Regions from separate parts of the Synechococcus sp. KORDI-49 genome, predicted to be linked through region 1. Evidence: predicted binding sites of a transcription regulator. Region 1 holds the regulator's gene; each other region holds the start of a gene.
What was found. Region 1 encodes NtcA, which controls nitrogen genes in cyanobacteria. Its sites were predicted from a motif close to GTANCNNNNGNTAC; they were not measured.

Region 1 (6,882 bases):
CAACGGCATCCCACAGCTGAACCTCTTCGCAGCGGACGGTCAGCCTCGTGGTCGTTCCATCGGCGTGCGGACACCCCAGGAACTCCAGGCGCTTGGTGACGCCCTGATCAACGACACCCCCGTTCCAGCACTTCAGGGAATCGGAAGCACGAGCACCCTTGAGGATCTGGCCAGCACCGACAGAACCGGACCCCGCAGCCACGGTTGACGGGCATGGCCGGGCCATCACCGTCATGATCACAGGACCGAGCTGCTGAACAGCACGCCATGGAGCGTTTCCGAGTCGATCTGATCGCCGCCACGCCGAATCCGCAGCAATGCATCTATGCCGCGATGCATCAGGACTACAGCGAGGGTTTTGTGGCCGCTAATCGGGACAGCTGGCCTGACGAACAACGGGCTGGCGAGATCTGCATCAAACGGCTGCTTGCCGGGGAACGGGGCCATTTCGGTCCGCTCGAACATGCTCAGATCGTTCTGAACGTGGGCTGGTTTCCGCATTCGGTGATGCAACAGGCCCGGACGCATCGGGTGGGCGTCAGTTTCGATGTGCAGTCGATGCGATACACCGGCGAGCGCATCTGCCGGGCTGCGGACGGCGAACTGCCCCTGGAGGAGGTCTTCTACCTGCGACCGGTCGGGGAGTACAGCGACCGACAGGGGAAGAAATACCTCTACAGCCAGGCGGAGCGTGAACTTGATCTCAACCACTGCCAGCAATCAGCCGAGCGTTACAGGGATCTGCTGCGTGCCGGATTTGCGGAGGAACATGCCCGCGGCATCCTTCCCTTCGACTACCGCCAGCATTTCATCGTGAGCTTCAGCCTGAGGGCTTTCCTTCACTTCATGGATCTGCGGGCGAAGCTTGATGCTCAGCTGGAGATCCGCAGACTCTGCGACTTGATGTGGCCGCATCTGGTGGACTGGGCTCCGCAGTTCGCCGAGTGGTACGAGAAGAGCCGGCTGCACAGAGCGCGCCTGGCTCCCTAGATGCGGGCCAGGGTGACACGCTCCGGCTGATGCTGATATTTACCCTGCCGATCGCTGTAGGTCGTGTCGCAGGGGTCCCCCTCAAAGAACAGCAGCTGACAGATGCCTTCATTGGCATAGATACGGCAGTCAGCACCGGAGCTGTTGCTGAACTCAAGCGTCAGATGCCCTTCCCAGCTCGCTTCAGCGGGGGTTGTGTTGACGATGATGCCCAGCCGCGCATAGGTGCTCTTGCCGAGACAGATCACCGTGATGTTGGCGGGCACCCGAAGCTTCTCCAGGGCGACACCGAGGCCGTAGGAATGCGCTGGAAGGATGAAGTAGCCACCGTCCTCGTCCTCATGCAGAGGCGTGGGCTCCAGATTGGCGGGATTGAACCGCTTGGGGTTCATCACCGTTCCGGGCACATGCCGGAAGATCATGAACTCCTGCGGGGAGAGGCGAAGGTCGTAGCCGTAGGAGGAACATCCGAAGCTCAGAACCGGTCGCAGACGTTGCTCCGGATCAAGATGGCGCACCAGACCTGCCTGGAAGGGCTCGAGCATCCCCTTCTGAGCCTGCTCGGTGATCCAGCGATCGTTCTTGAGCATCAGAAACCTCTGCGCAGTTCGGTGACCTGATCCGCCATGGCCATGACGCTGGAAGGAATCGCCGGCCCAGTGATGATCACATCCATGGAGCCTGGACGCTGCTGCAGGCTCGACAGAAGCTCATCTTCCTTCAGGTAGCCGAGCGCTGCCGCGAGACCGACTTCATCCAGCACCAGTTGATCAAGGTCGCCTTCAGCGAGATGGCGCCGGCAGGCCTGCCAGACGGCATCGACGGCATCGGAACCACCAGGCTGATCGGGCTCCGCAAGACACGCCGGAATATCCGGACGCAGCCAGGTGAGCCCGCCGCAGAGCAGCACACAGCCCTCCGGCCCCTGCTTCACCCCCCCCTTGAGGAACTGGGCGATCAGGACGCGGCTGCCGAGCCCTGCCGCCCGCATCGCCTGGCTGAGAACACTGGAAAAACTGCCCCGATAGGAGGCCGTATGCACCTGCAGCTGGCCCTCCGGAGCCACCAGATGCAGCGGCGCGGATGCGGGAAGCGGCGGAAGCGGACGCAGACCGGCCCTCTCCAGCGCATGGCGATCCCCGGTCAGGGCTCCAGAGGATCGATGGCTGGTGGTCAGGCTTGCGGTCATCGCGTCGGGTGTCACCAGGGATACACCCTGCAGACCTCGAATGTAGCGGCGCGATGCGACTCCACAAGGCCATTGACACTACGGATGGTGTGCTGTGAAATCAGGTTCATGGTGGATCCCTCCGAGACCCGAGCCGACGGGCGTCGTCCAGATGCCCTTCGGCCGTTTGAAGTGAGCTGGGATCCGATGGGGTTCGCTCTCAGTTCATTGATCGTGCGCACCGGACGCACGGCAGTTCTGTGCAGCGTCTGCCTCGAAGAGACGGTGCCGCGCTGGCGGAAGGGGAACGGACTGGGCTGGATCAGCGCTGAATACCGGCTCCTGCCCGGCTCCACACCTCAGAGGCAGTCGCGGGAATTGCTCAAGCTCTCCGGCCGCACCCAGGAGATTCAGCGATTGATCGGCCGCAGCCTGCGCGCCGCGGTGGACCTGGAAGCTCTCGGAGAACGCAGCCTGCTAATCGATTGTGATGTGATCCAGGCGGATGCCGGCACCCGAACCGCGTCGGTCACCGGGGCCTGGATGGCTCTGCAGCTGGCCTGTGACCGTCTGATCGCCCAGGGGATCCTGGAGCGCCAGCCGATCCGGAGCCAGGTGGCAGCGGTGTCCGTCGGACTCCTGGAGGGCAAGCCGCTGCTGGATCTGGATTACAGCGAAGACAGCCGAGCTGACGTTGATCTGAATGTGGTCGCCTCAGGCGACGGGAGTCTCCTGGAGATCCAGGGCACGGCCGAAGGAGCTCCGTTCAGCCGCGGGCAGCTGAACGTCCTGCTGGATCTGGCGCAGCCCGGGCTTGACGCCCTTCTGGCCGCCCAGAGCCATGCCCTGAGCAGCCGCAGCTGATTGCGTAATAACGGCTACACAGCTGAACAGGGTCGATCCTTAACTTTTAACCAGTCGAAACGGATTGTTGGGAACCAGCAGTGGGTTCAGCCGTTACGTCGCCGTTTCGGCCCATGCGCCCCAGGACCAGCCGGTCAGCTCATCCCGCTCGCTGCTTGATGTCATCAGAGATCTGGACGGCGCCAGCACGGAACTTGTCGAACGAAACAAGACCATCTTCTTTCCAGGTGATCCCGCCGAGAGGGTTTACCTGATCCGGCGCGGTGCCGTGCGGCTTTCCAGGGTCTATGAGTCGGGCGAAGAGATCACCGTCGCTCTGCTTCGTGAGAACAGCCTGTTCGGGGTGCTGTCGCTGCTCACAGGCCACCGTTCCGATCGCTTTTATCACGCTGTCGCCTTCACCCGGGTGGAGATGGTGACGGCACCGGCCGGCTCAGTCCGTGCCGCGATTGAGGCCGACACCGCAGTCGGGCTCAGGCTGCTTCAGGGTCTCTCCAGCAGGATTCTGCAGACCGAAACAATGATCGAGACCCTCACGCACCGGGACATGTCCTCCCGCCTGGTGAGTTTTCTGCTGGTGCTCTGTCGGGACTTCGGCGTGCCGGACCAACTGGGCATCACCATCGACCTCCGCCTCTCCCATCAGGCCATCGCCGAGGCGATCGGCTCCACGCGGGTCACGATCACCCGACTGCTGGGAGACTTGCGTCAATCCGGTCTCGTTCAGATTGACCGCAAGAAGATCACGGTTCTGGATCCGATTGCTCTGGCCAAGCGGTTCAGCTGAGAGTCAGCCCCACTGGGAGGTGACGCCGTGAGCGGATGGCTGCTGATCATCGCGCTGCTGGTGCTCGGCGGCGTGCTTTCAGCTCTGGGCGACAGGTTGGGCAGCCGTGTCGGCAAGGCACGCCTCAGCCTGTTCAACATGCGACCCCGACGGACGGCGGTGCTGATCACGGTGCTCACCGGCAGCCTGATCAGTGCGCTGTCCCTCGGTCTGATGCTGCTGGTCAGCCGTCAGTTGCGGGTTGGGCTGTTTGAGCTCGACGGACTGCAACAGAAACTTCAGGACAGCCGCCGCCAGCTGCAGCAGAACAGAGGTGCCCTGGAGTCAGCCGAGGAAGAACGTCGTCAGGCCATTGCCCAGACGCAACGCATCGATGCCGAGCTGTCGACGGCCAAGCAGCGGGCAGCGACACTTCGTGAGGAGTTGGAGCCTCTGCAGCAGCAGCGCGTCCGGCTGGAGGCCGAGCAGCAGCGCCTCAGCCGCGACATTCAGCAGCGGGACAGGGACATCAAGGCCCGGGACGCAGACATCCGCCGCACCGAGGAGGAACTCAAGCGGGTTCGGGCCAGCATCCAAGCCGGTGAGGCGGAACTCAAGGAGCTGGAGCGCAACCTGATCGCCCTGCGCCGCGGTTCCGTGGTTCTCAGCAGCGGAGAGGCTCTGGCCACAGCCACCATCCGACTGGAGAGTGCAGGACAGGCGAAGACGGTGATCGACCGTTTGCTGCAGGACGCGAATCTCACGGCCTACCAGCAGGTCCGACCCGGTGAGACCCCCGACCGACAGATCCTCCTGGTTCCCCGGAACGATGTGCAGCGTCTGCGGACGATCATCAGCAAGCCGGGCACATGGGTGGTTTCGATCCGCTCTGCCACCAACGTGCTGCGCGGAGAGACCATCGTCTATGCCTTTCCTGACGTCCGACCGAACCGGCGCATCAGTCGCAGCGGCGAAGTCCTGGCGTCGGCAACCCTCCCGGACCAGGATCGATCACCGGAGATGGTCCGCCGCCGCCTGAACCTTCTGCTCGCCTCTGCGTTCGCCGAGGTGCAGCGTCGTGGCTCCCTCGTGGAAGGACTCCAGTTCGACGGGACGGTCTTTGCTCAGCTCGGCCTGGCTCTGGTGGACCGCCCCGAAGGAGAGGGGGATCTGACCCTTGAGGTGATCGCCGAGAGCGACAGCGACAGTGGCGATCCGGTGCTGGTGGCGTTTCGGGTCAGCCCATGAGCCGACTGGCCGGTGTTGATCCCGGGAGAAGCAAATGCGGCCTCGTGCTCGTTGACACCGAATCCCTTCAGGTGCTCAGCGGGGCTGTCGTGATCTGCGAGCAGGTTCTGGACCGGTTGAGCGACTGGCAGGTCGCCGGAGGACTGGACGGGATCGTGCTGGGTGACGGCACCGGCAGTGCGGCATGGCTGCCGAAGCTGCGGTCCCTCGCTCCTGTTCAGCAGGTGAATGAATACGGCACCACCCTGCGGGCCCGCCGTCGCTACTGGGAGCTGTGGCCTCCCAGGGGGTGGCAACGGCTGATTCCCCGCGGCCTTCTGATCCCACCTGAGGAGCTTGATGCGATCGCCGCCCTTGTGATGGTGGAGGACAGCCTGGGAACACCATGCCGTTGGTCGGGTGCGAAACAGCGCCTCAGAAGCGGGCCCGAACGGTGAAGGTGTAATCACCGCCGGGTTCAAGTCGATAATCCGAGCGCACCAGGAATCGACGCAGAGCGTCCTGGATCAGAGCCCGCCCCAGGGAGGGCTCCACGGTCAGGTCACCGCAATCAAACGCCCAGCGGAACTGCCACTGAAAGCCCCCGGCCGCCACCTCCCCCTCAACGCACTGCTCGCTGAAGCACTGGCGCAACACCCGGAGGTGGGCCGTGGTGGCGGGGAGTGCTGTCATCCGCCGCTGGCAAGGCTCTGCGGCCGGTAGGCATTGATCCAGTTGCCGGCCCGTTCCATGCCCTGGCGCTGAATGCGTCCCAGACCATCAAGAACGGCATCCAGCACAGCATCCACACAAGGTTCCTCGACCTTGCTGAAAGCACCGAGCACATGCGACACGGTTCTGGCCCGTCGCTCATCGGGAGTGTCCGCAGGGGCACCGATTCCGATCCTCAGCCGAGGGAACTCCTGCCCGCCGAGATGCTGAATCGTGCTGCGCAGGCCGTTGTGACCGCCTGCACTGCCCTGAGCACGAAGTCGCAGGCGACCGAGAGGGAGGTCCATGTCATCCACCAGAACCAGCAGCTGATCCGCTGTCAGTCCGAACCAATCGAGCGCAGCTCTGATCGATCGACCGCTGTCGTTCATGTAGGTCTGAGGCATCAGCAGGCGCAAGCGCGCCTCGCCATGACCGACCTCGCTGGCCAGGCCGTGCAACTTGCTCTGCTGACGGAACTGAACACCCTCCCGGGAGGCCAACCGCTCCAGAACCATGAACCCGATGTTGTGGCGGGTCCCCGCATATTTCGGCCCTGGATTGCCCAGACCGACCACCAGCCTCAGATCTGCGGACATCGGCCGGATCAGACCTGGGGTGAATCGTTGTCCTGGGGCGAGTCTCCGGAGCCATCCTCGAGCTCGGGATCGGCCATGGCCTTGTTGATCTCCCGCTCGAACTCCTTGGAGGCGGACTGAAATCCTTTGAGCGTTTTCCCCAGCGTCTTGCCGAGTTCCGGAAGACGCTTGGGACCGAAGACAAGCAAGGCAACGGCGCCGATCACCGCCATCTCAGGGAGGCCGACGCCGAAGACATTCATGACAACCGATCAGCCGAGGCCGTTCCAGTTGACGTTGATGCCTTCCAGGATCAGGGACTTGTTGTACAGCTGAAGGATCACCAGCAGAAAGACGAGGAAGAGCACCATGAAGATCCCCATGACAGGGGTGGTTCCCCAGCCAGGCACGACCTTGCCGTACTCGGAGTTCAGAGGGCGGAGGAGGTCTCCCAGACGGGTGCGTTGAGCCATGGCGACGCTTGGTCTCGGGTGGTGAAAAGTGCCGATACTGTAGGGGCCGGCTCCGGCTTGGAGTCGATCCTGTCGAGAGATGTGATGGAAACGTCTTCCCCGGCC
Region 2 (6,882 bases), 810 kb from region 1:
GATCAAGTGACGCGTCATCCGTCAGATCGAGGCGATGCTGCTCACAGGCCTCCAGGGATTCAGGCAGCGTGGATGCTGGTCGCAGCAGCAGCCTGGCCTGGCCTCCGGCACGCACCACCTCTTCGGCCACACGGAAACCGGTCCGCCCGGAAGCTCCGCTCACGGCCACCGTGCCGAGCATGCTGCTGCTGTCGCTGGCCAGACCCTAACGACGGCCCGCCGTGGGTACGGGTCGGGTGATCGCCAGCAGCAGGGCTCCGATCAGGGAGAGATTGCGGATGAATCCAGCATCGATCGGTGCTGCATGGAAGATCAGCGTGGTAGGCACCAGAAAAATCAGCAGAAGCGAGGCACCGAGACGGGTGTCTCGCCCCAGCCCCAGAAAGAACGAACCGAGAATCAGGAGCACGATCGCCGCTGCCAGCAGGGCACCCCCCACTGGAGCGGGAATGCCCTTGGCGGCGATGCGGCTCACCGTGCCGCCGAAGTCAGTCAGTTTCCCTGGAACGGCGTTGATGAACATCGCCGCCAGGGCCAGACGACCGAACCTGTCAACCAGGTCAGTCGTCATACACGAGGCATTCGGGTTCGTCGGGGTTCTGCTCGCAGAACAGCTCGAGCGGGGAAGGATCGTGCTTGTCCTCGGGGAAAGCACGCTTGTGATCGAGCAGCCACTGCAGCTCCTCGGTCAGGTGGCGCACCTTGCCGTCGTTGTGATCGGCGAGGGCCTTCAGGAATTCCTCCTGATCCTTCTGGATGTGGTCGTCGATGGTTTTCATGCTTCCGGTCGAAACCTCTCCTCCGCTTGTTAGCGAGCGAAGGCGGACCGGATCAGCGGGTATTTCTACCTTTATTGGAAAAACAACACATCAGCATTCGCAATCGTCTCTGATCAAAGTCATGTGACGCATTGGTGGTCAGAAGAGCCATCAGGGGCGATCGTCTGATTGACAAAGAAAAGCGTTCATGCATTTCACGGAACGATCGCTGCTGACGGGCACAATCCTGTTCGGGATTGGGCTCATCGTCGGTATCGCCATCGGCTCGGCGACCGCCGTATCGGCACTCACCCAGGGGGCTCCTGACGTGCTGCAGAGCTGGTCAGGTGTGGTGGCCCTGCCCTGATATTGACGAACGATCCTGAACCGCCTATCAACACTCCCAAGGCGGCTTCGAGATCATGAACAGCAATGCTGAGCGCATCATCTTTCGCAGACGGAAAGCAGGATTGCATCGCTTTCTCGCCAGCATGCGCCAATTGATTTTCGGCTGATGAACAGCTGAGGTCAGTGCTTCAGCAAATGATGCGGCGCCGCGAGCCTGTGGTGGGCCATGTTGGGCGTGTCCTTCGCGTCGCGTCCGTGACCGATCGCAGGCCTTACACCGTCCTTTACCGGACGTCTGACAACAGCACCCTCGAAAACTGTTTCTACGCCTCTGATGCCTTTCAGGCTCGGTTGCTCGCCATCGAATTCAACAACTACATCAAGGACCACCCCAACCGCATCGTGAGGATCTTCAGCTCCCCCACCTGCTGAGCCGCCGTTCAGCAGGTGTGAACAGCCCTCAGATCAAGGCAAGCGGAAGGGGATGATCCAGGGATCGGCAGTTGTGGTCGTCGTCGTTGGTGGTCCTTAATTCAAGGTTGAAGAACAGGGCCGACGGCTTCGACACATAAGGTCCCGCATGCCAGGTACCCGGATGCAGCTTGATGCCCTCACCCGGGAGCAGTTTCAGCAGCAGAACAGAGTCGGAGCTGAGCCCGGCGGTGCCGGCTTCATGCGGAGCGACCGCCAGCCACCAGGGCTCGGCATCAGCGGATCCGAGGCACTGACTGACGCGGAAATGGCAGGTCATCGCCGCCACCATGGGAGGGCGACGCCTCAGACGCATCAGATAAAAGCGCGGTTGGCCGTCGGGGTCGAAATGAAGATCGGCATCCTCCGGACCGAATCTGGCTGGATCGTCCTGAGGCAGAAGCAGGGTTCCACACGCCGAGAACCGGGAGTCCTGCGGTCGGATCGGCTTGATCACATCGGTCATCGGATCGATGCGGATCCTCAGCGAGACCCGACGCTGATGTTGCCGGCACTGATCAGCTGTTCGAGCCTGGCGGTGAGCTTCTGCTCCGTTCGATCGAAGTCGTCATGGTTTCCGGCGACGTAGGCCAGCTCCTCACTGGTGATCACCTGATGGGTGACGGCATCCAGATAGATCTGAACCAGGGACATCGTTCCGACGTCAACAGGGCACAATCCTGGCAACAGTGGTCGGGAAACGGAGGCGTCCTTCGACACGGACGGAAGCGGTATGCACCCCCAGCGGATTCAGAGCCTCATCAAGGAGTGCGGCCTCGGTCTCTTCGACCTGGCCTGCCGTGTCAGTGCCCTCACCACCTGGGATCTCAACGTGCCGGTGGGTGTGATCGATGCCCGGCGCAGCACCCCGAAACTGACCGTCACCGCCATCGGAACGATCAACTCGGTGGTGCGGGCATCCGCCACCATCGGCCATCCGCTGATGCGGCGCTTCTTCGAACGCATGGAGGCCGTCGGTGTGGATCAGGCCCTGAACGAATCCAACTCAGGGCCGGAATCCGAAGCCTTCGAAGAGGTCTGGCAGGCCTACAAGGACGAACGCCGCCGCGGCGAAGCACCGATGTGGAGCATCGAAGACGCCACGGATTTCGTGATGACCTCGCGGGAGGCGCTCAGCGATCGCGAAGTGGCCTGTGTGGCGATTCTTCCCGGAGAACCTCACGCCATCGTCACCTTCTCGGTACCGATCGCCTTCCTCACGAGCGGATGACCGCCGCCGCATCCCGATGAGCCTGGAATCCCTGCTGATGTTCCTGGGGCTCGGCCTGATCGCCGTGATCGCCAACGCGATGTCGGCGTTTGCCGGCGGCGGAGCCGGACTGGTGCAGCTGCCGGCTCTGATCCTGCTGGGCCTGCCTTTCGCCACAGCCCTGGCGACGCACAAGCTGGCCAGCGTGGCCCTGGGAATCGGTGCCGCCGGACGTCACTGGCGGGCCAGCAGTCTCGATCCGCAGCTGTCAGGCCTCGTGTTGCTGGCAGGACTTCCCGGGGTGTGGATCGGTGCCAGTGCCGTCCTGGCCCTGCCGGATCGCTTGGCCTCGGCTGCCCTCGCACTCCTCACCCTCGGACTGGGGTTCTATTCGGCCCGCCGACCTGAGCTGGGCCGTGAGGACCGGCCGACGGCTTGGACCCGTTCAACGATCGCCGTCGGGGCCGCGGTGCTCTTCGGAATCGGAATCCTGAATGGATCACTGACCTCCGGCACCGGACTGTTCGTGACCATCTGGCTCGTGCGCTGGTTCGGACTGAGTTACACCCGCGCGGTGGCCCACACGCTGATCCTGGTGGGCCTTGGCTGGAACGGCACCGGAGCCCTCGTGCTGGGCATCAGCGGGGAGATCCGCTGGGACTGGCTGCCGGCACTGATCGCCGGGTCGTTGATCGGTGGATACCTCGGAGCGCACCTGTCCCTGAAGCGGGGCAGCCGCATGGTGAAACGCGCCTTCGAGCTGCTGGCCCTGCTGATGGGCGTTTCACTGCTGATCCGGAGTCTCTGAGGAATCTGTCGCCAGAAAACGTCCGGCAAAACGGGTCGCCAGCACCGCGGTGGCTGCCCCGTAGGCGATGAAGGTGATGGCCTGACCGGTCGTACCGGTTTCGTAGACCTCGCCTGTGAGCAGCATCCAGTCCATCAGTGACGCAACCGTGCCCCAGATCACCACCCAGACCGAGACATAGGCGATACCGCGAAAGGTGGAGTTCACGCTGGCCGAAGCGACTGGCGAAAGGCTAAAGAAGCAGCACCAGCTCCAGACATCCGTGTCTCGCTCCTTTCACTCCGCTCTGGTTCCTCCGCTGGTGCGCAATCTGAACAATCTGAGCCACCTGCTCAGGCGGGCCGGACGTCACGCGGAGGCCTCGGGGTTCCCGATGGCCGTGCTTCTCTCCAGCCGCCTTTACCCCGACATGTTCGATCTCACCCGTCAGGTGCAGATCAGCACGGACATCTCCCGGCGGGGCGTGGCCCGTCTCTCCGGACGGGAGGCTCCCGTGATGGAAGACAACGAGACGGAGCTGAGCCAATTGCTGGAACGGATCGCACGAAGCATCGACTTCATGGAGAGCATCACAGCGGCGGAACTTGATGGGGCCGAAGACCGCGAGATCCGACTGCCCATCCCAGGAAGCATGGGGGGAGGCGAGCGGGTGTTCGAGGGGGAGGACTTCCTGCGCTCCTTCGTGCTTCCCAATGCCTATTTCCATGTGACCACCGCCTTCGCCATCCTTCGCCACAACGGCGTGCCGATCGGAAAGTTCGATTACCTCCTTGGCGAGGATGCCCCCTGAAACGCAGTGCCTCCCGTAGTCTCAGCCCGGACAGGACGTGGGGATGCCGAGGAAGCGCCGCAAGCTCAGCAAGGAGATGGAGGCCGAGATGGCCGCCGCCAAGCGCAAGATCGAATTGATCATGGCTCTGATCCATGACATCCGGGACGACGACATCCAGGGTGAATATCTGGAAGCCTTCGGGCAGATCCGTTCAGCCGTTGTGAACCTCGTGGCGAAATACACCACAGACGGGTTCTGCGAGGAGACCGAAGGCCTCCTCGCGCTTTACAAGGGCCTGATTGTGGAATTTGAAGAGGAGTTCGAGCTCTGAGACCGAGTTCAGAGGCTGTAGGAGACCCCGCGGTAGCGGAAGTTGCCTGACTTCTGATCAGCAGGGCCATTGCTGGCGCTGTACCCACACCCTCGATAGGTGAGCGTGCGGGAGGAGCGCGCCGCGTCCTGACGGGCGCCGTACACGCCGCGGTCGTAACGGAGCTGCTGGGATTGAACTGATACGGCCTGCTCGTAAGCCTGGCCGCGATAAAGAAGCGTGGTCATGGGTCGCGTCCGAGATTGGCCGGCGTCCCCGTTCCATGGCGCCGGTCGAACTGCGCTCCGCTGTGTAGCGGAGTGAACGTTGTGTAGCGGTTGCTACAGACCCGTTATAGAGCAATGGTCAAGACGTGTGATGTTCAACAGAGCACAGGCTTATGGCCCGCCGGGGAGATAATCAACCGACTCATTCGATCGGTCGCCATGCCGTTGCGGCAGAACAAGAATCAAGTCTCTCCGCTTCGGCTGAAGATCACCCTTTTGGTCGCTGGTTTTGGACCACTGATCGCCGTCGGACTATGGCTCCAGTCCAAGGGATTCTTCAGTTGATGGCCATCCATCACGCCCTTGCAGCCCCACTGTTTCTGGCGCTGTTTCTGACGCTGCCCGACGGAAGGGCCGTCAAGGCTGAAACCATTCGACTCACCCTGAAGAACGGCGACACCATCAACGCTGAATTGGTGCCGGATGAGAGCACGGACGAGCGGAAGGTGGTGATGCATCCTCAGCTCGGCCGCCTGGAGGTGAGCCGGGATGCCATCCGACCCGAGCCGACACCCCCTGCCTGGAAATCCTCGATCTCCGCAGGAGTGATCGGGAACAACAAGGATGGGAATGACGACGTCACGGCCACATTCGCAGCAACATCGACTTACAAAAAAGACGGCGACAAACTCAGCCTGAAAGGGGGATACAACTACAACACCACCCGGGACGGGAATGAGCCCTTCAAGGTGCAGACCGACAAGGGCTCCGCGACCGTCCGTTACGACCGACGACTCAGCCGAGGCATCTCGCTGGTCACATTCGCCGACTACCACTACAACGCCACGAACGAGGCCAGCGTCAACACGGTGAAAGGGGCCGTCGGGCTCGGAGTTCCACTGATCAACACCCCATCCACCCAGCTGACGCTTTCTTTCGGCCCCTCCTTTCAATGGGGCAACGGAGGGAGCGACTGTGACACCGACTCAGCCTGTGGCCGGACCTACCCCGGAGCCAGCTTCACCACAGAGCTGGACTGGACACCGAATCCATCCTTCCGCATCAGTCTCGACAACAACTTCTCGGCCCTTGCCGCCTCGGAGTTGAAACCCACCAACAGCTTCGGCGCCACCATCAAATATTTCCCGTCCATCACCAGCGGCATGTTCACCTCCTTGCAATTCCTCTCCACTTACAACAGCATCGCCAAGCCGGAGATCGACAACACCGTCAACGGTCAAGTCGGAATCGAGTTCTGAATCATGCTGACGCCTCCCCTCAACAGTGACGACCTGCGTCGACTGTTCAGCAAGCCTTACGGAACTCCCGGCCCCACCCCGGAGCAATGGAAAGCGGTCTACGCCGAAGACGTTCTGTTTATCGACCCAACTCAGGAACAAAAAGGTGTCGATGCATACATCCGCGCCCAGGACGGCCTGATGAAGCGGTGTGACGATGTGTTCCTGGAAACAGAGAGCGTGGCTCTCAACGGTGAAGTGGCTTTCGTGGAATGGCGCATGGGCCTGAAGATCAAAGGGATCGAATTCATCTACCCGGGTGCAACAAGGCTCGTTTTCGGGAGCGATGGACGCATCACCAATCACAGGGACTACTTCGATTTCGTGGGTCCGACCTTCGGCCCTGTCCCTGTTCTGGGGCCATTCGTGCGCTGGATCTACAAACGATTCGTGTCTTGACAGTGACCGCATCAAAGTAAAAATCAAGGCATGATGATTTAATTCCGCCAGTTCTGATGGACCACGAACTCGACAAAGTCATCGCATGGATCGACGATCGCGATGCTGAAGCCGAGCAGTGGCTCAATGAACAGGCTGCTGAACGCTTCAATCTGAAACCGGAATCCGAAATGGCTGCCTACCTCGCAGCTGTTCTTTCATCCGACCTTCTTCCGGACTGAAACCCCTGCACTGCCACATGCTGATCGGTCCTCCGGCCAGCGGCAAATCCACCACCGCTC
Region 3 (6,882 bases), 940 kb from region 1:
GTTGGTGGCGGTCTGTTTGCCGCCAGATGCGCAGGGTGAGCTTCATCGGTAACTGCGGGTGCTCGGTTGCAGGGCGGTGAACTGCAGCGGCTCGCCGTGGCGGATCGGTTCCCCGTCATCCTGGTGCTCCCAGGCGGCGATGTGCGCGAAGTTGGCGTCATCGCGCTGTGCCTCCCCTTCCGCGCTCTGGTGCTCCTCCCGGAAGTGAGCGCCGCAGGATTCCTCCCGGGCCAGGGCATCCCGCAGCATCAGCTGGGCCAGCCCGAAGAAATCCCTCACCCGCAGAGCCTTCTCCAGCTCGGCATTGGGCCCATGGCCCTCACCAGGCACCCGCACCTCCTGCGAGAACCGCTGCTCCAGGGCCGATACCCGGGCCAGTCCATCCCGCAGATCCTCGGCGCGGCGACTGATGCCGCAGCGGTCGATCATCAGGGCCCCCAGATCGCGATGGAAGCTGTCCACCGGTCGCTCCCCCCTGGCGCCGAGCAGGGCCTCGATGCGGCGGCGGGTGCTGTGCAGGGCCTCCTGGCAGGCCGGATGGTCCGGGCTCACCGCCTCTGAGGGTGTGCCCGCCAACCAGGCGGTCACCGTGGAGGGGGCGATGAAGTAGCCATCGGCCAGGCCCTGCATCAGGGCACTGGCACCGAGGCGGTTGGCGCCGTGTTCGGAGTAGTTGGCTTCCCCCAGCACGAACAGCCCCGGGATCGAACTCATCAGCTGGTAGTCAACCCAGAGCCCTCCCATCGTGTAGTGGGGGGCGGGATAGATGCGCATCGGCGTGCGATAGGGATCGTCGCCGCTGATCCGCTCATACATCGTCATCAGGTTGCCGTAACGGGCGGCAATGACGTCGCGGCCCTCGGTTCTGATCGCGTCGGTGAGATCCAGGTACACCGAGCGTCCGCCTGGACCGACGCCGTGACCGGTATTGCAGAGTTCCCGGGCGCGGCGGGAGGCCACATCTCGGGGCGTCATGTTGCCGTAGGTGGGATACATCCGCTCGAGGAAGTAATCCCGCTCCTGCTCCGGGATGTCCGCGGGCGCGCGCTGATCGCCGGGCTGCTTCGGCAGCCAGATGCGCCCGTCGTTGCGCAGGCTTTCGCTCATCAGCGTCAGCTTGCTCTGGAAGGCATCACCGCTGGGGATGCAGGTGGGATGGATCTGGGTGAAGCAGGGATTGGCGAACAGGGCTCCCTTGCGGTGCGCCCGCCAGATGGCACTGGCATTCGATTTCAGGGCATTCGTCGACAGGAAGTAGACGTTGCTGTACCCACCGCTGCACAGCAGCACCGCCCGCGCTGTGTGCACCTCCAGTTCGCCCGTCACCGTGTGACGCGTCACCACCCCCCGGGCCACGCCATCGACGGTGATCAGCTCCAGCATGTCGCGCCGTGTGAGCAGCCTCACCCGGCCCAGCTCCACTTGACGCATCAGAGCCTGATACGCGCCATACAGCAGCTGCTGTCCGGTCTGGCCGCGGGCATAGAAGGTGCGGCTCACCAGCGCCCCCCCGAAGCTGCGGGTGGCCAGGCTGCCGCCGTATTCGCGGGCGAACGGCACCCCCTGGGCGACGCATTGATCAATGATGCCGCTGCTGATTTCCGCCAGCCGCTGGCAGCCGCTTTCCCGGGCCCGGAAGTCGCCGCCTTTCAGGGTGTCGGTGAACAGGCGGCTGACGCTGTCGCCATCCACCGCCATCGCCCGGGCTGCATTGATGCCGCCCTGGGCCGCTACCGAGTGGGCCCGCCGCGGACTGTCGTGATAGCTGAGCACCGTCACCCGGTAGCCCTGCTGGGCCAGGGTGGCGGCGGCTGAGGCGCCGGCCAGGCCGGTGCCCACCACCAGCAGGTCGATCTGGCCTTTGCGCAGGGGGCTGATCAGCGGCAGGGATTCCCGGGTGCGTCGCCAGGCGTCGGCGATCGGTCCTGTCGGAATGCGTGGATCGGGCAGTCCGCTCATGCGGCACCTCCCAGAGCCAGGCTGAGGCTGATCAGCAGGAAGCCCCCACCGATCAGGGCCGCCAGCAGTCGTCCACCCGTGCGAAGGGCGGAGCTGTTGGTTGGGCTCAACCAGCCGAGGCTGCGGTGGGCGGCCTCGGCACCATGCAGGAGATGCAGCGCCAGCACCAGCGCCGCAGCGGCGTAAACCACGGCATTCAGCGGTTGCTGCAGCACGGAACTCAGCACCGCCCCCTCCTGCCCGGCTGCCGGTCGCGGCCAGCGCAGCTGATTGAGATGCACCACCAGAAACGCCAGCGTGAGCAGGCCGGCGATCCCTTTGCTGCGACTGGCCAGTGCGGCCAGGGGGGCATCGCGGCGGCTGCTGAGCTGGGCACTGTTGCCGGCCCGGCGGTTGGAGATGGCTTTGCTGATCGTGAGACTCACATGCAGGCCGGCGATCCCGGCCAGCCCGATCTCAAATGGCCTCAGCCAGGGACTGGTGTGCAGGGCGCTGGCGTAGGCCTCGAACCGCTCAGGCGCCAGCACCGCAGGGATCAGTCCGCCCAGATGCACCAGCGTGAACAGCACCAGCAGCAAGCCACTCAGGGCAGCTCCGGTGCGGACGACAGCTGAGGGCAGCGCGATCATTCAGGACCTGTCGGTCAACGCCGCAACACATCATGGTGGAACGGAGTTGTCATGGTGAGGCTGCGTTGATCCCGTGAAGGACGTGCCCGTTGTGCCGCGTCGGCGTCGCCTCTGGATGGCCCTCGCCGCCCTGGCGTTCGCGTTGACGCTGCAGATCGGCTTCTGGCGTGCCGCCGCGACGCCGGAACCCGCACCACCGGCCGTGGACTGGGGAAGACCAGAGGCACCAGCGGCTTCGCCACCGCTGCGTCAGCCAACGCTGCCTCCGCTGCAGCTGGGTGCCTACATCACCAATGTCAACGACATTGATCTGCTCAATGACCAGTTCTCCATCGAGCTGCTGCTCTGGACCATCTGGCAGGGGGATCCGGATCAGAACCCCAGCGATCAGCTGCGCATCCTCAACGGCGTCTACAACGGCGACACCCAGCGGTTCGAGCGCATCCGCCGCGATCAGATCAACGGCAGCAGCTGGAGTCTCTACACCGTGCGCTCGCCGGTGGTGAAGCGTTGGCGGCTGCAGCGTTACCCCTTCGATGACCAGCTGCTGCATGTGCAGATCGGTCTGGAGGATCCGTTGCAGCCGGTCAACCTGGACGTGGTGCCCACCGATCCCAGCACGGTCAGCCCTGGGCTGATTTTGCCGGGCTGGATTCTCAAGCCCCCCAACGGCTATGCCTCCAGCATCAGCCTGATGAGTGATCTGGGCAGGCCCATGGCCGAGGTGGGGGCCGTTCGGCGTCAGCCCACGGTGTCCTTTGATCTGCCGATCCAGCGCCGCAGCCTGCTGTTCGTGGCGCCGGATTTTCTGGGCTACATGCTGGCCGTCGGCCTCTGCTGCATGAGCCTGCTGATCACCCGCAGCCGGGACGATCTGATCCTGGCGGCCGTGGTCTCCGCCGGAGGCAACTATGTGTTCATCGCCGGCCAGTTGCCGGTGACGGCGATGACCGGATTCATCGGCACGCTGCAGCTGATCATCTTTCTGGGAATCCTGTACGTGGTGGCGGCGGATGAATTGATCGACAACCAGCTCAGCCTGGTGAATGCCCGGTTTGCGCGGGTGTTGAAGGTGTTCCTGCTGCCCAGTTATGTGGGGATGACCCTGCTGGGAATCTGGTGGATCATTCCATGACCTCCGCAGCATCTCCTCAGCCCCGCCCCCCCGAGGTGGCTAATGGCTTCTGGACACTGTTGACCTCGGCGATCACCATCGTGATCGTGCTGGTGGGCACGCTGCAGATTGAGCCGCGTTTGAGTGAGCGGCGCCTCAGGATTGATGAGCGTTACATCCTCACCTCCGAGGAGGTGGCGGCGCTGCCGCCTGAGACGCTGGCGGTGGTGCTGGATCGCTCGCCGGGTCAGGACCAGACCGGTTTCAGGTATCGGCTTCTGCAACTGGTGCTGGAGCGCAGTGGTCGCCCCTTCGCTCTCGGGCTCAGCGAGCAGATCCAAAGCCAGGATGAAGCTGTCGCAGCCCTCCAGCAGGGGCCTGGGTCCTCACGCAATCCCTTCGCCATCAGCGTTGGTGTGTACGGGGCCGGGCTGGAGCTGAACCGGCGCCTGCGGGAGATTCCCATCCCCGTGACCGGCGGAATTCTTGGCCTGAGAGTCGGATGGAGCCACCGAAGCCAGCACGAACGGCTGGCTTCAGTGGGTTCCGTTGAAGACCTGCGCAGCGTTGTGCTGCTGCAGGGTCTGGGCTGGAGTGATGTGGAGATCTTCGATGCATCCGGGCTGCGCACCTTCACCGCCCGATCCGAGGATCTGTTCCGTCTTGTGGACAACCGCCGCGTGCAGCTGTTTCCGCGCGGCATTGATGAACTCGAGCGTGAAGCGACGATCGTGGCTTCCACCGCTGCGGGCACCGACCTCGATCCGAATCTGCTGATCACCTATCCCTTCGCCGGTTTCTTCTATGTCAGCCCTGACAATCACTCGCTGGCCGATGCGATTCAGCTCGGTTTTGAGCGGGCGATCGCGGATGGTTCCTATCAGCAGTTGCTGGAGGAGCTGATCCTCACCCCTTGGCTGCGTCGCCATCTCGCCCTGGCGGACCGTCGCGTGATTGCCCTCCCCAATCCAGTGGCAGCTGATGTTCTGGCTGATGTGGATCCTCGCCACTGGATCGTTCCCTGGACTGATCTGCTGCAGGGGCGGATTCGCACTGGGGCTCAGTTCTGCACGGAGCAACGCCTGCAGGTGCTCTGCCCCTGACGGATGTTGCTGGAGCAGCAAGAGGGTGTGTATCCGCCTGAACGACACAGCGGTTGACGTTTCCCTTATAAAGGACTTGTAGCAACAGCTACCAACAACGTTCACCTCACTTCTGTGAGGCGCAGATCAACCAGGCCAAGGAACGGGGACCTGGATTTCTGAGGAACCACAGATGACCCTGACCTATCGCGGCCAGAAGTACGACCAGCAGACTGTTGCTGTCGCTCCTAACAAGCCTGCTCTGAAGTATCGCGGCGTTTCCTACGCCAAGTGATCAAGGGCTAATCACAGCGCACCCCCTGCCTTTGGTAGGGGGTTTTTTTATGGCAGAAGCAGGAAAGGTCTGCGCGATTGGGGCGCGGGCGCATAAGTGCAAATACCTATTAGAAATGCATATGGCCGCATGGTCTCTGTTGAAACATAAGGATGAATCAGGGCTGCTAAGGATGCCGAATAATCACCTTGTTTCTTGCGAGCGGGATGGCGACCTCTATCGTTATCGCCTTCCTGTTGCTGATGAGTTTTTATGTTATTTACGCCGCGGTAAGAAGGCAGTACGTCATCAGAAAAAGGCAGCGGCGGTTGTTCCGCAGCAATCTTTATCAATGGCGTAAAGAGATGAAGGACAGTGTCCATTATCGAAAATATCGAGACAGAGGATAGGCAAGAAGCTCAAGCAGAAAAGGGTTGATGGCTGGCACCTTCCTTCAGCGGCGAAAGGTCAAAAGGCAGCAACGATCGATGGCGTGTGTGCCGACAGCTGCAAGGAAGCATTGAAGGCACTGGCTGTGTCCTCAAATCACAGCAGGGTTCCGAAGGGAATCTGTTGAGATTCCTTTGCCTGGAGCGTGTTGGTCCATAATCATTCCGGAAGAACTGCGTGAAGGTGGACTTCCAGGCTGGGCTCGCTGAGGTTGACGGTGCTGGACACACCGTCGACTGAGAGCCCTCATGGGAGAACCCTCCCAACGAGGCCAGTGACGTTCTGGACGTCTTGGCATGGACGTGTTGAGTGGATCGGTGCACTGGATCTGAGGCGTGCTCCTCATCGTCTGCTTTTGGTAGAGCCCCTGAAAAGCACCATCATCAAAGTTCGGATGCAATGGCTTTCGATTGATTGTTTGGATTGGACATACTTAAGGCTGTTAAGTGGCTGGTTGATTGTGAGGCTTTCGCCTCAGGCAGGTCTTCTATCAGCGTTCTTATTCGCAACAAATCAGGGCAAATCACCCGATCGGGGGATTGATGCAAAGCCTGCATTCCCCCACTTGGTGGGATCAGCGCGTCCACGGGCACTGGCTGGCATATCGCCAGAAGATCTCGGCGTGGCCGCTGGCGACCATGGTCTGCTGGACGTTCGCCCCGTTGATGAACAGCTCGGCCACGGTCCTGCCATATCGGTCAGTCGTAATGCGGCGAATGCCCACCTTCTGGCTCATGAGCATTCCGTTGAGGTGATACTTCGCCGCCATGGCTGGAGCCGGCTTGGCGTTCTCCCCCTTCAGCTCAGGGGTGTCGATGCAAGCCAGCCGGACCTTTTCGCCTGTGGTCGTGGTGCAGGTATCGCCGTCGTAGCAGCTCTTGATGGTGACAGTGGGTAGGGCCGCGACGGGAGCTGAAGCCCCCAGCAGCATCACGGACATAAGTCCGATCGCAGTGGATCGAAAGCGCATCAGAACAGCTCCCTGTTTCAGATGTATCCGTAACAACTGATGAACTCGCGTAGATTCTAAACATTTCATTGATATTTTCCATGCGCTACCTAATCCAGTGGACTTGCCCCGATGCAGGTTCATCGCCGGAACTGAACCAAGGCTTTAAGGACTACCTCACAGGTGGGAAAGCCATGGACGAGTTCGAAGGTTTCAAAATTCTGGCTCGCTTGATCATGCCGCAAAACGGCACCGGCGCTTTTATCGCAGAGGCTGAAAGCCTTGCCCACGTCTATAAACACACCGGGCCTTGGACCCGAGCTTTCAAGATTTCGGTGCAAATAACACCCGGACTTTCTGATGAAGAATGGGTGCAATCAGAGACAGACCTTTTTGGTTGATTCAAGGTTAAGGATAAGGATTTG

Region 2: a site for NtcA is predicted at 5,009-5,022, ahead of KR49_RS00585 (DUF4278 domain-containing protein). Genes of this name have one in related genera too.
Region 3: a site for NtcA is predicted at 4,884-4,897, ahead of KR49_RS13240 (DUF4278 domain-containing protein). Genes of this name have one in related genera too.

The regions. Positions count from the first base shown of each region.
Region 1 is NZ_CP006270.1:1,889,072-1,895,953, reverse strand. It holds gene KR49_RS09550 (thioredoxin domain-containing protein) at 1-208, shown strand, start outside; gene thyX (FAD-dependent thymidylate synthase) at 268-990, shown strand; gene dcd (dCTP deaminase) at 987-1,580, opposite strand; gene KR49_RS09535 (cob(I)yrinic acid a,c-diamide adenosyltransferase) at 1,580-2,179, opposite strand; gene rph (ribonuclease PH) at 2,288-3,022, shown strand; gene ntcA (global nitrogen regulator NtcA) at 3,090-3,809, shown strand; gene KR49_RS09520 (DUF3084 domain-containing protein) at 3,837-5,036, shown strand; gene KR49_RS09515 (resolvase) at 5,033-5,473, shown strand; gene KR49_RS09510 (DUF3146 family protein) at 5,451-5,708, opposite strand; gene pth (aminoacyl-tRNA hydrolase) at 5,705-6,325, opposite strand; gene KR49_RS09500 (TatA/E family twin arginine-targeting protein translocase) at 6,334-6,567, opposite strand; gene psbH (photosystem II reaction center phosphoprotein PsbH) at 6,577-6,777, opposite strand; gene psbN (photosystem II reaction center protein PsbN) at 6,862-6,882, shown strand, end outside.
Region 2 is NZ_CP006270.1:117,041-123,922, reverse strand. It holds gene KR49_RS00640 (SDR family oxidoreductase) at 1-181, opposite strand, end outside; gene KR49_RS00635 (DoxX family protein) at 206-571, opposite strand; gene KR49_RS00630 (CP12 domain-containing protein) at 561-779, opposite strand; gene KR49_RS13650 (hypothetical protein) at 967-1,125, shown strand; gene KR49_RS00625 (hypothetical protein) at 1,290-1,538, shown strand; gene KR49_RS00620 (hypothetical protein) at 1,567-2,043, opposite strand; gene KR49_RS14120 (hypothetical protein) at 2,061-2,231, opposite strand; gene KR49_RS00610 (hypothetical protein) at 2,311-2,808, shown strand; gene KR49_RS00605 (sulfite exporter TauE/SafE family protein) at 2,825-3,595, shown strand; gene KR49_RS00600 (hypothetical protein) at 3,572-3,802, opposite strand; gene KR49_RS00595 (DUF1993 family protein) at 3,858-4,385, shown strand; gene KR49_RS00590 (hypothetical protein) at 4,429-4,698, shown strand; gene KR49_RS00585 (DUF4278 domain-containing protein) at 4,707-4,925, opposite strand; gene KR49_RS00575 (DUF481 domain-containing protein) at 5,219-6,163, shown strand; gene KR49_RS00570 (nuclear transport factor 2 family protein) at 6,167-6,601, shown strand; gene KR49_RS13645 (hypothetical protein) at 6,658-6,822, shown strand; gene KR49_RS00565 (ATP-binding protein) at 6,840-6,882, shown strand, end outside.
Region 3 is NZ_CP006270.1:950,469-957,350, reverse strand. It holds gene KR49_RS05140 (succinate dehydrogenase/fumarate reductase iron-sulfur subunit) at 1-46, opposite strand, end outside; gene KR49_RS05135 (fumarate reductase/succinate dehydrogenase flavoprotein subunit) at 43-1,959, opposite strand; gene KR49_RS05130 (succinate dehydrogenase cytochrome b subunit) at 1,956-2,588, opposite strand; gene KR49_RS05125 (hypothetical protein) at 2,662-3,723, shown strand; gene KR49_RS05120 (hypothetical protein) at 3,720-4,805, shown strand; gene KR49_RS13240 (DUF4278 domain-containing protein) at 4,978-5,079, shown strand; gene KR49_RS05115 (hypothetical protein) at 5,286-5,468, shown strand; gene KR49_RS13780 (hypothetical protein) at 5,892-6,095, opposite strand; gene KR49_RS05110 (thermonuclease family protein) at 6,083-6,448, opposite strand; gene KR49_RS05105 (DUF3303 domain-containing protein) at 6,559-6,858, shown strand.